DNA from 2 places in the Streptomyces sp. NPDC001728 genome. Region 2 is predicted to be linked to the other one. Evidence: riboswitches for the same ligand, from Rfam matches in the RefSeq annotation. Region 2 holds a riboswitch; the other holds the start of a gene.
What was found. A riboswitch is a leader RNA that binds a small molecule or an ion and turns the genes downstream of it on or off. The one in region 2 is predicted to bind cyclic di-AMP.
Positions count from the first base shown of each region.

Region 1: another riboswitch for cyclic di-AMP. It lies ahead of ABT154_RS20325 (M23 family metallopeptidase); the one in region 2 lies ahead of ABT154_RS30370 (transglycosylase family protein).

Region 1 covers NZ_JBEOZK010000013.1:42,868-47,249, forward strand. The annotation lists gene ABT154_RS20310 (bifunctional acetate--CoA ligase family protein/GNAT family N-acetyltransferase) at 1-46, opposite strand, end outside; gene ABT154_RS20315 (HPr family phosphocarrier protein) at 312-593, shown strand; gene ABT154_RS20320 (GntR family transcriptional regulator) at 814-1,497, opposite strand; gene ABT154_RS20325 (M23 family metallopeptidase) at 1,677-2,447, opposite strand; cyclic di-AMP (ydaO/yuaA leader) riboswitch at 2,460-2,625, opposite strand; gene ABT154_RS20330 (M16 family metallopeptidase) at 2,826-4,193, opposite strand; gene ABT154_RS20335 (M16 family metallopeptidase) at 4,220-4,382, opposite strand, start outside.
Region 2 covers NZ_JBEOZK010000027.1:37,689-42,070, forward strand. The annotation lists gene ABT154_RS30360 (cytochrome P450 family protein) at 1-503, shown strand, start outside; gene ABT154_RS30365 (LysM peptidoglycan-binding domain-containing protein) at 633-1,700, shown strand; cyclic di-AMP (ydaO/yuaA leader) riboswitch at 1,959-2,132, shown strand; gene ABT154_RS30370 (transglycosylase family protein) at 2,136-2,870, shown strand; gene eno (phosphopyruvate hydratase) at 3,182-4,382, shown strand, end outside.

The sequences.
Region 1 (4,382 bases), on a different contig from region 2:
GGTCCGGCTGGTCCGCCGCTTCCGACTGCTCCGACGCGCTCTGCATGGGGTCAGCCTAAGGCCGCGACACGGCCACGGCACCGGCCACCGCACCGGTCGCGGCACCGGCCCCGGCACCGGTCACGACACGGTCGCGACACAGCGGCGACATCGGTCGCGCGGCGGGGGTGCGCCGTGCAAGGTAGGAGCACGCCGGGCGCGGCACACAAGGGCCGAAAGGCGGTCCGATCCGGGTCCGAGGTCGGCGTGAGCACGGAGCATCCCGTGAGAGACTGGTCTAGACAACCGCTTAAGACTTGAAGGGCAACACCATGGCTGAGCGCCGCGTCAACGTCGGCTGGGCCGAGGGCCTGCACGCCCGCCCCGCGTCCATCTTCGTCCGTGCCGCCACGGCTTCCGGCGTTCCGGTGACGATCGCCAAGTCCGACGGCACGCCCGTGAACGCCGCCTCCATGCTCGCGGTGCTCGGTCTGGGCGCGCAGGGCGGCGAGGAGATCGTCCTCGCTTCGGAGGCCGACGGCGCCGAGGTCGCGCTGGACCGCCTGGCGAAGCTGGTCGCGGAGGGCCTGGACGAGCTCCCCGAGACCGTCTGATCCGGGTCCACCCGACCCACCCGTACGACGAAGGGCCGTGCCCGCCGGAACCCCGGCAGGTACGGCCCTTCGCTTTCCGCCGGACTTTCACGCGCCCTCTTTCGCCCTCTCGTGCCGCCCGATTCCCCGGCAGCACAAAAGGACGGACGGCAGCAAGAGATAATACGGGCACCCCGAAACACCCCCGCCGAATTCCCATTCCTTGTATACGGCGCCCGCGTTAATTCCGGGCACTCGCCGTGTTGACGACATGTTGCGAAACCCTCACACGGCCCCGGTCCGGCCTCTTGAGCCGGTGCAGCGCCTGCGAGCGTTCCGCGTGCAGCGCCGTCAGCGCCCTCGCCCGCTCGGCGTCGCCGCGCGCCACGGCGTCCACGATCGCGCCGTGCTCGGCCCAGGCCTCCACCGGCCGTTCGGGCTGCTCGACCACGTACATCCAGGCGATCTTGTGCCGCAGCTGGGTCAGCAGCGCCGTCAGGGCGGGGCTCCCGGAGGCCTGCGCGAGCGTCTCGTGGAACCAGCCGCCGAGTGAGCGCAGATCCTCGCCCTGGCCGCGCCTGGCCCGCTCCTGACCCAGCCTGACCAGGCCGCGGAGGACCTTGAGATGCGCCTCCGTACGCCGCTGGGCCGCCCGCGCCGCCCCCAGCGGTTCGAGCAGCGCCCGCATGTCGAGCAGATCGGCCGCCTCCTGCTCGGTGGGCTCGGCGACCTGGGCGCCCGCGTGGCGGCGGGTGACGACGAAGCCCTCCGACTCCAGGGTGCGCAGCGCCTCACGGACCGGGACGCGGGAGACCCCGTACCGACGGGCGAGCTGGTCCTCGGTCAGCCGGCTCCCCCGCTCGAAGACGCCGGAGACGATGTCGTCCCGGATCGCCGTGCACACCGAGTGCGCGGGAATGCGCATGTCCGACCTCCGCCTTGGTCGCGCGAGACAATTCGATCGGCGCCTTTCCGCGCCCGGCCTCCGACTCTATTGCAGCCCGTGGGTATTTCCGATGGCCGCACGGAATGTGAAGGGTTTTCGACCGACGAAAAGCCCCGGCTCAGCACGAGCCGGGGCTTTTGTGATGCGTGCCGCCGGTGTCAGACGTTGACGCCGCGGGCGCGCAGGTAGGACAGCGGGTTGATGTCCGAGCCGTAGTCGGGGCTCGTGCGCGCCTCGAAGTGGAGGTGCGGGCCGGTCGAGTTGCCGGTCGAGCCGGAGACGCCTATGTGCTGGCCGGGCTCGACGCTCTGGCCGACGTACACGTCGATGGAGGACAGGTGGCCGTACTGGGTGTACGTGCCGTCGTGCATCCGGATGACGATGTTGTTGCCGTACGCGCCGCCCCAGCCGGCCTCGACGACGGTGCCGGAGCCGACGGAGACGACGTTGCTGCCGTAGGCGGCGTGGAAGTCGATGCCGGAGTGGCTGCCGGAGGACCAGAGCGAGCCGCCGGTCTTGTAGCCGGTGGACACGTAAGAGCCGTCGACGGGGAGCTGGAAGGAGGCCAGACGACGGCGCTCGGCCTCGCGGGCGGCGCGCTCCTTGGCCTGACGGATCTCCTTGGCGCGGGCCTCGGCCTTGCGCTTCGCCTCGGCCTGGGCCTTCGCCTTGGCGGCGGCCTCGAAGGCCTCCCGGTCCTGGGCGTCGGCCTGGGCGTTGAGCCGGTCCGCGAGGGAGTCCTCGGTGATGACCCGGGTGAGGCCGGTGTCCTCGACGGAGCGGTTGTCCGTGTCGGCGGCGAGCGCCGGGGAGGCGAGGGTTCCGATGACGCCGGTGGTGGCGAGCGTCGCGACGCCGGCGATGCCCGCCGTGCGGCGCACCGTCCGGCTCGGAGCACGATGCTTCCCGGTGGCACGGGTGAACGCCATGGAGGGGCTGGTCCTTTCCTTCCTTCTCGCCTACCGGGTTAGCTGACGGGTTCGGAGCAGGAAGGTCTCCTACGAGCCCCTCCGTACGAGACGAAGGCGCCCGATTCACCCCAGGGACTACGCGTGGGTCCCCGGCTCCCCAGGCTCGCGCCTGACGGGGACTCGGCGATGACTGTCCGATGCCGCGGATGCGGCGCGTGCAACTGGCGAACAGCCGCACCGACGCTATGCGGATCGCCTGTCGATCACCAACCAGACGCGCTTTTTGTAAGACATGCCACAGGCCATACGATGAGACTTACCGTCAATACGGACAAAGCGGAGAACCCCGACGAACTATCCCGTCGGGGTTCTCCGTTGCCGGTTCGGCGACCGGAATCAGCCGGTCACGACCGTCACTTCACCGATGCCGAGCGCGCGCACCGGCTCCGCGATCTGCGCCGCGTCGCCCACCAGGACGGTGACGAGCCGGTCCACCGGGAAGGCGCTGACCACGGCCGCGGTCGCCTCGACCGTGCCGGTCTCGGCCAGGCGCGCGTACAACTGCGCCTGGTAGTCGTCCGGGAGGTGCTGCTCGACCTGGTCGGCGAGCGTCCCGGCGACCGAGGCGGCCGTCTCGTACTTGAGCGGCGCGACGCCCACCAGGTTCTGCACGGCCGTCTCGCGCTCCGCGTCCGTGAGCCCCTCGGCTGCCAGGGTGCGCAGCACCCTCCACAGGTCGTCGAGAGCCGGGCCCGTGTTGGGGGTGTCGACGGAACCGCTGATGGCGAGCATCGCGGCGCCGTTCCCCTCGGCGTCCGAGCGGAGCACCTGCCCGAAGGCCCGCACGCCGTAGGTGTAGCCCTTCTCCTCGCGCAGGACCCGGTCGAGTCGCGAGGTGAGGGTGCCACCGAGGCAGTAAGAGCCCAGCACCTGGGCCGGCCAGACGCGGGCGTGCCGGTCGGCGCCGATGCGGCCGATCAGCAACTGGGTCTGGACGGCGCCCGGACGGTCCACGATGACGACCCGTCCGGTGTCGTCCGCGGTGATCGGCGGCATCGGGAGCGGCTCGGCCGGCTCGCCGGTCCAGGCACCCAGGGTCTCCGCGAGGACCTTGTCCAGGTCGACGCCGGTCAGGTCGCCGACGACCACGGCGGTGGCCGTCGCGGGCCGGACGTGCGCCTCGAAGAAGGCGCGGACGGCGGCGGCGTCGATCGCCTCGACGGTCTCCTCCGTGCCCTGGCGCGGCCGGGACATCCGGGACTCGGCCGGGAACAGCTCCTTGGAGAGCTGCTTGGCCGCGCGACGGGCCGGGTTGGCGGTCTCGTGCGGGATCTCGTCCAGCCGGTTGCGCACCAGACGCTCGACCTCGGTGTCCAGGAACGCCGGGGCGATCAGGGCCTCGGAGAGCAGCCCGAGCGCCTTGTGCAGCCGGGAGACCGGGACCTCCAGGGAGACCCGTACGCCCGGGTGGTCCGCGTGCGCGTCGAGCGTGGCGCCGCAGCGCTCCAGCTCGGCCGCGAACTCCTCGGCACTGTGCTTGTCGGTGCCCTCGGAGAGCGCGCGGGCCATGATGGTCGCGACGCCGTCGAGCCCGGCGGGCTCGGCGTCCAGCGGGGCCGGCAGGAAGATCTCCACGGCCACGACCTGCTGGCCGGGACGGTGGCTGGTGAGCAGCGTCAGACCGTTGTCCAGGGCGCCGCGGTCCGGGGCCGGGAAGGCCCAGGGGCGAGCGACACCGGGCGCCGGCTGCGGGTGGAAGTCCATGCTCGTCAAAGACGCGGCAGTGTCGGTCACTGGTCCGCCCCCTCTTCCTCGTCGCTGTCGCTCTCGCTCTGTTCGGTCGCCAGGGGCTCGTAGACCAGCACCGCGCGGTTGTCGGGGCGCAGCTTGGCCGCGGCGGCGGCCTGCACCTCCTCGGCGGTGATGTCCAGGACGCGGTCCACGGCCGTCAGG
Region 2 (4,382 bases):
TGGTCGGAAACGGACTTTACGCGCTTCTCCGTCACCCCGAGCAGCGCGAGCGCCTCCAGGCCTCGATCGCCGCCGGTGAGACCGGACTCCTGGAGACCGGCATCGAGGAGCTGCTGCGGTACGACGGGCCCGTGGAGATGGCCACCTGGCGGTACGCCACCCAGAACCTGACCGTCGGCGGCCAGGAGATCCCGGCGGGCGACCCCGTGCTCGTGGTGCTCGCCGCCGCCGACCGGGACCCGGAGCGGTTCGAGGGGCCGGACGTCCTCGACCTCGCCCGGCGCGACAACCAGCACCTCGGGTACGGCCACGGCATCCACTACTGCCTGGGTGCGCCGCTCGCCCGCCTCGAAGGGCAGACGGCGCTGGCCACCCTGCTGACTCGCCTTCCGGACCTGCGACTTGCCGCCGATCCGGACGAACTGCGGTGGCGCGGCGGGCTCATCATGCGTGGATTGCGCACGCTTCCGGTGGAGTTCTCCCCATCCGTACGTCTCCCGTGATCCCACGGTGAACTGACGGAGTGTCAAGAATGTGATCTTCGCGTGATCGTGCGGCCATCGACTTGTGATGAGCGTTCGAATGCGGCTACGTTTCGCCGCAGTCTCAGCCGTCACGCGAAAGGCGCTCCTATGCGTTCCGGGAACGGACGACACCGTCGCCCCCGTCAGGCCCCCGCCCTCGTCGTCGCCGCGGGCGTGACCGGATCCGCCATGGCGCTGCCGCTGCTCGCCACCGGATCCGCCTCCGCCGCCGACGCCGCCACCTGGGACCGGGTCGCCGAGTGCGAGTCCGGCGGTCAGTGGAACGCCAACTTCGGCAACGGCATGTACGGCGGCCTCCAGTTCACCCAGGGCAGCTGGGAGCGCCACGGCGGCCTGGCGTACGCGCCCAGCCCCGACCTGGCCAGCCGCGCCCAGCAGATCGCGGTGGCCGAGAAGGCGCTCGCGAAGGGCTCCCTGGAATGGGCCACCTGCGCACCGATCGCCGGCCTGAAGAACGACGGCACGGCCCCCGGCGTGAACCCGGGCCCGGCCGCGCTGCCGAAGGCGCCCGCGGGACCGGTCGCCGAGTCGAACCGGACCTCGGGCCTGCCGTCCTCCGACACCGCCGGTGCGGCGCGGACGGCCGAGCGGGACGCCCGTACGGCCACGCCCGCCGCTCCCGGCACCCCGACCACTCCTGTGACCCCCACCGCGCCGACGACGCCTCCGGCGGCCACGACGCCGGGAACGTCCACCACTCCGGGCACCCCGACCGCTCCCGCTGCGCCCGATACGTCCGCTACGCCGGACTCGTCCGCCATGCCCGGCATGCCGGGTGATGACGTGTCGTCGGCCACTCCCGGGACCGGGAAGCACCGGGGCGGGGCCGCTCCGGAGGGTGGTGCGAAGCCGGGCACTTCGCCCGAATCGGGCCGACACGCCTCGACCGGCGTCGAGCTGGCGGGGGACACCGCGGCGACGCCCGCGCCTGACGCCGCGAAGGATTCGGGCGCAACGGACACTTCCGGCACTTCGGGCGCGTACACCGTGCGGCCGGGTGACAGCCTGTCCGACATCGCACAGCAGAACGAACTCCCCGGAGGCTGGACGGCGCTCTATGACGCCAACCGCCGGACCGTCGGTGTCGATCCGGACCTCATCCTTCCTGGTCAGAGCCTTGACCTGACGAACGGTTCGCTCGCGAAGAAGGAGTGATTCGGGATCAAATGTCCGGATCTGGGTAAGTGAGACATGGGTCTCTTCGCCCCAACTGGCGTGTCCCGTCCGAGAAATCCGCTCCCGTCACCTCTCACCTGCGCAAACACTCCCAACCGGAAGGCAAGCAGGGGCGATATTTCCGCAATGCGCCTCTTTGAACTTCCAGTGGGTCTGTGTCTACGGTCGTCACCGCTCGCCACCGCGGGCCCCGTCGACCGAAACGCCGAATCCTGCCGTCGGCCGATGGGAACAGTCGTCGCGTCAGCGCCGAAGGCAGGAGTGGGGGACCCAAGGTAAGTGCCGGTCCCGGCCGTTGAGAAAGACGGCCGACGACGGGCTTGGGGTGAAGCCGCGTGCAAGGACACGCGGCCGGGCAACTTTCCGGCCCGAACCCGACAGCTCACCTCACAGGCGTCGGTGAGGAGTACTTCCATGCTGTTTTCCGGTAAGGGCAAACACCGTCGTCCCTCCAAGGCCACCCAGGTCGCCACGCTCGTCGGCGTCACCGGTGTCGCCGTCGCCGCCCCGCTGATGACCGCGGGCACCGCCTCGGCCGCCACGGTCTCCGAGTGGGACCGCGTCGCCCAGTGCGAGTCCGGCGGCAACTGGTCCATCAACACGGGCAACGGCTACTACGGCGGCCTCCAGTTCTCGGCCTCCACCTGGGCCGCGTACGGCGGCACCGCCTACGCCTCGACCGCCAACCAGGCGTCGAAGTCCCAGCAGATCGCCATCGGCGAGAAGGTCCTCGCGGGCCAGGGCAAGGGTGCCTGGCCGAGCTGCGGTGTGGGCCTCTCCGGTGCCTCCTACGACGGCGGCGCCGCCGAGAGCACCCCGAAGAGCGCCACCCAGCAGCCGAGCCAGCAGCCGAAGCCGGAGCGGAAGGCCGAGCAGCCGACCACCCGCAGCGAGCAGCGCCAGGCCCCGAAGAAGGCCGCGCAGCAGCAGGCCGCGCCGAAGGCCGCCAAGCAGACCGTCACCACCCCGGCCGGCAAGACGGTCAAGAAGGGTGACGGCGAGTACAAGGTCGTGGCCGGCGACACCCTCAGCAAGATCGCCCAGGCGCACGGCGTCAAGGGCGGCTGGGCCAAGCTCTTCGAGCTGAACAAGGACGTCGTCGAGAACGCCGACCTCATCTACCCGGGCCAGCAGCTCCACCTGAAGTAGGGCCCGGCGGTCCCTGTGAGTCCGGCGGCTCGCACGGACCCCACGACCCGCCCGCGGTGACCACCCCGGCCCGACGCGCCCTCCCCCGTGCGCGTCGGGCCGGGGTTCCCCCGTTCCAGGGGCGCTTTGCGGTTACTGTCCAGTAGATACGGGGTCCTTCGTCCCGGGATGCATGCCCTTGGGTCCTTTTTCGTCCCAGGGGGCGGGCGCCCGGCTGGCCGGAGGCTCCGCGCCGGTTAGGCTCTTGTCGCAAGGCCGGTCGACCCTGCGCCGGCCATGCGTCACATCCAGCGTCACATCCCAAAAAGGAGATGCTCGTGCCGTCCATCGACGTCGTCGTAGCCCGGGAAATCCTGGACTCCCGAGGCAACCCCACGGTCGAGGTCGAGGTCGGCCTCGACGACGGCAGCACCGGCCGTGCTGCCGTTCCGTCCGGCGCCTCCACCGGTGCGTTCGAGGCCATCGAGCTTCGCGACGGTGACCCGAACCGCTACATGGGCAAGGGTGTCGAGAAGGCCGTCCTCGCCGTCATCGAGCAGATCGGCCCGGAGCTCGTCGGCTACGACGCCACCGAGCAGCGCCTGATCGACCAGGCCATGTTCGACCTGGACGCCACGGAGAACAAGGGCTCGCTCGGCGCCAACGCCATCCTCGGCGTCTCCCTCGCCGTCGCGCACGCCGCCTCCGAGGCCTCGGACCTCCCCCTCTTCCGCTACCTCGGCGGCCCGAACGCGCACCTGCTGCCCGTTCCGATGATGAACATCCTGAACGGTGGGTCGCACGCCGACTCCAACGTCGACATCCAGGAGTTCATGATCGCCCCGATCGGCGCGGAGTCCTTCTCCGAGGCCCTCCGCTGGGGCGCCGAGATCTACCACACGCTCAAGGGCGTGCTGAAGCGCAAGGGCCTCTCCACCGGCCTCGGCGACGAGGGCGGCTTCGCCCCGAACCTCGAGTCGAACCGCGCCGCACTCGACCTCATCGTCGAGGCCATCAAGGAGGCCGGCTACACCCCGGGCTCCGACGTCGCGCTCGCGCTCGACGTCGCCGCGTCCGAGTTCTACAAGGACGGCAAGTACGAGTTCGAGGGCAAGTCCCGCTCGGCCGCCGAGATGACCGAGTACTACGAGGAGCTCGTCTCCGCGTACCCGATGGTCTCCATCGAGGACCCGCTGTTCGAGGACGACTGGGCGGGCTGGAAGGTCCTCACCGACAAGCTGGGCGCCAAGGTCCAGATCGTCGGCGACGACCTCTTCGTCACCAACCCGGAGCGTCTGGCCCGCGGCATCGAGGAGGGCACCGCGAACGCCCTCCTGGTCAAGGTCAACCAGATCGGCTCGCTGACCGAGACGCTGGACGCCGTCGAGATGGCCCAGCGCAACGGCTTCAAGTGCATGATGTCCCACCGCTCCGGCGAGACCGAGGACGTCACCATCGCCGACCTCGCCGTCGCGGTGAACTGCGGCCAGATCAAGACCGGCGCCCCGGCCCGCTCGGACCGCGTCGCCAAGT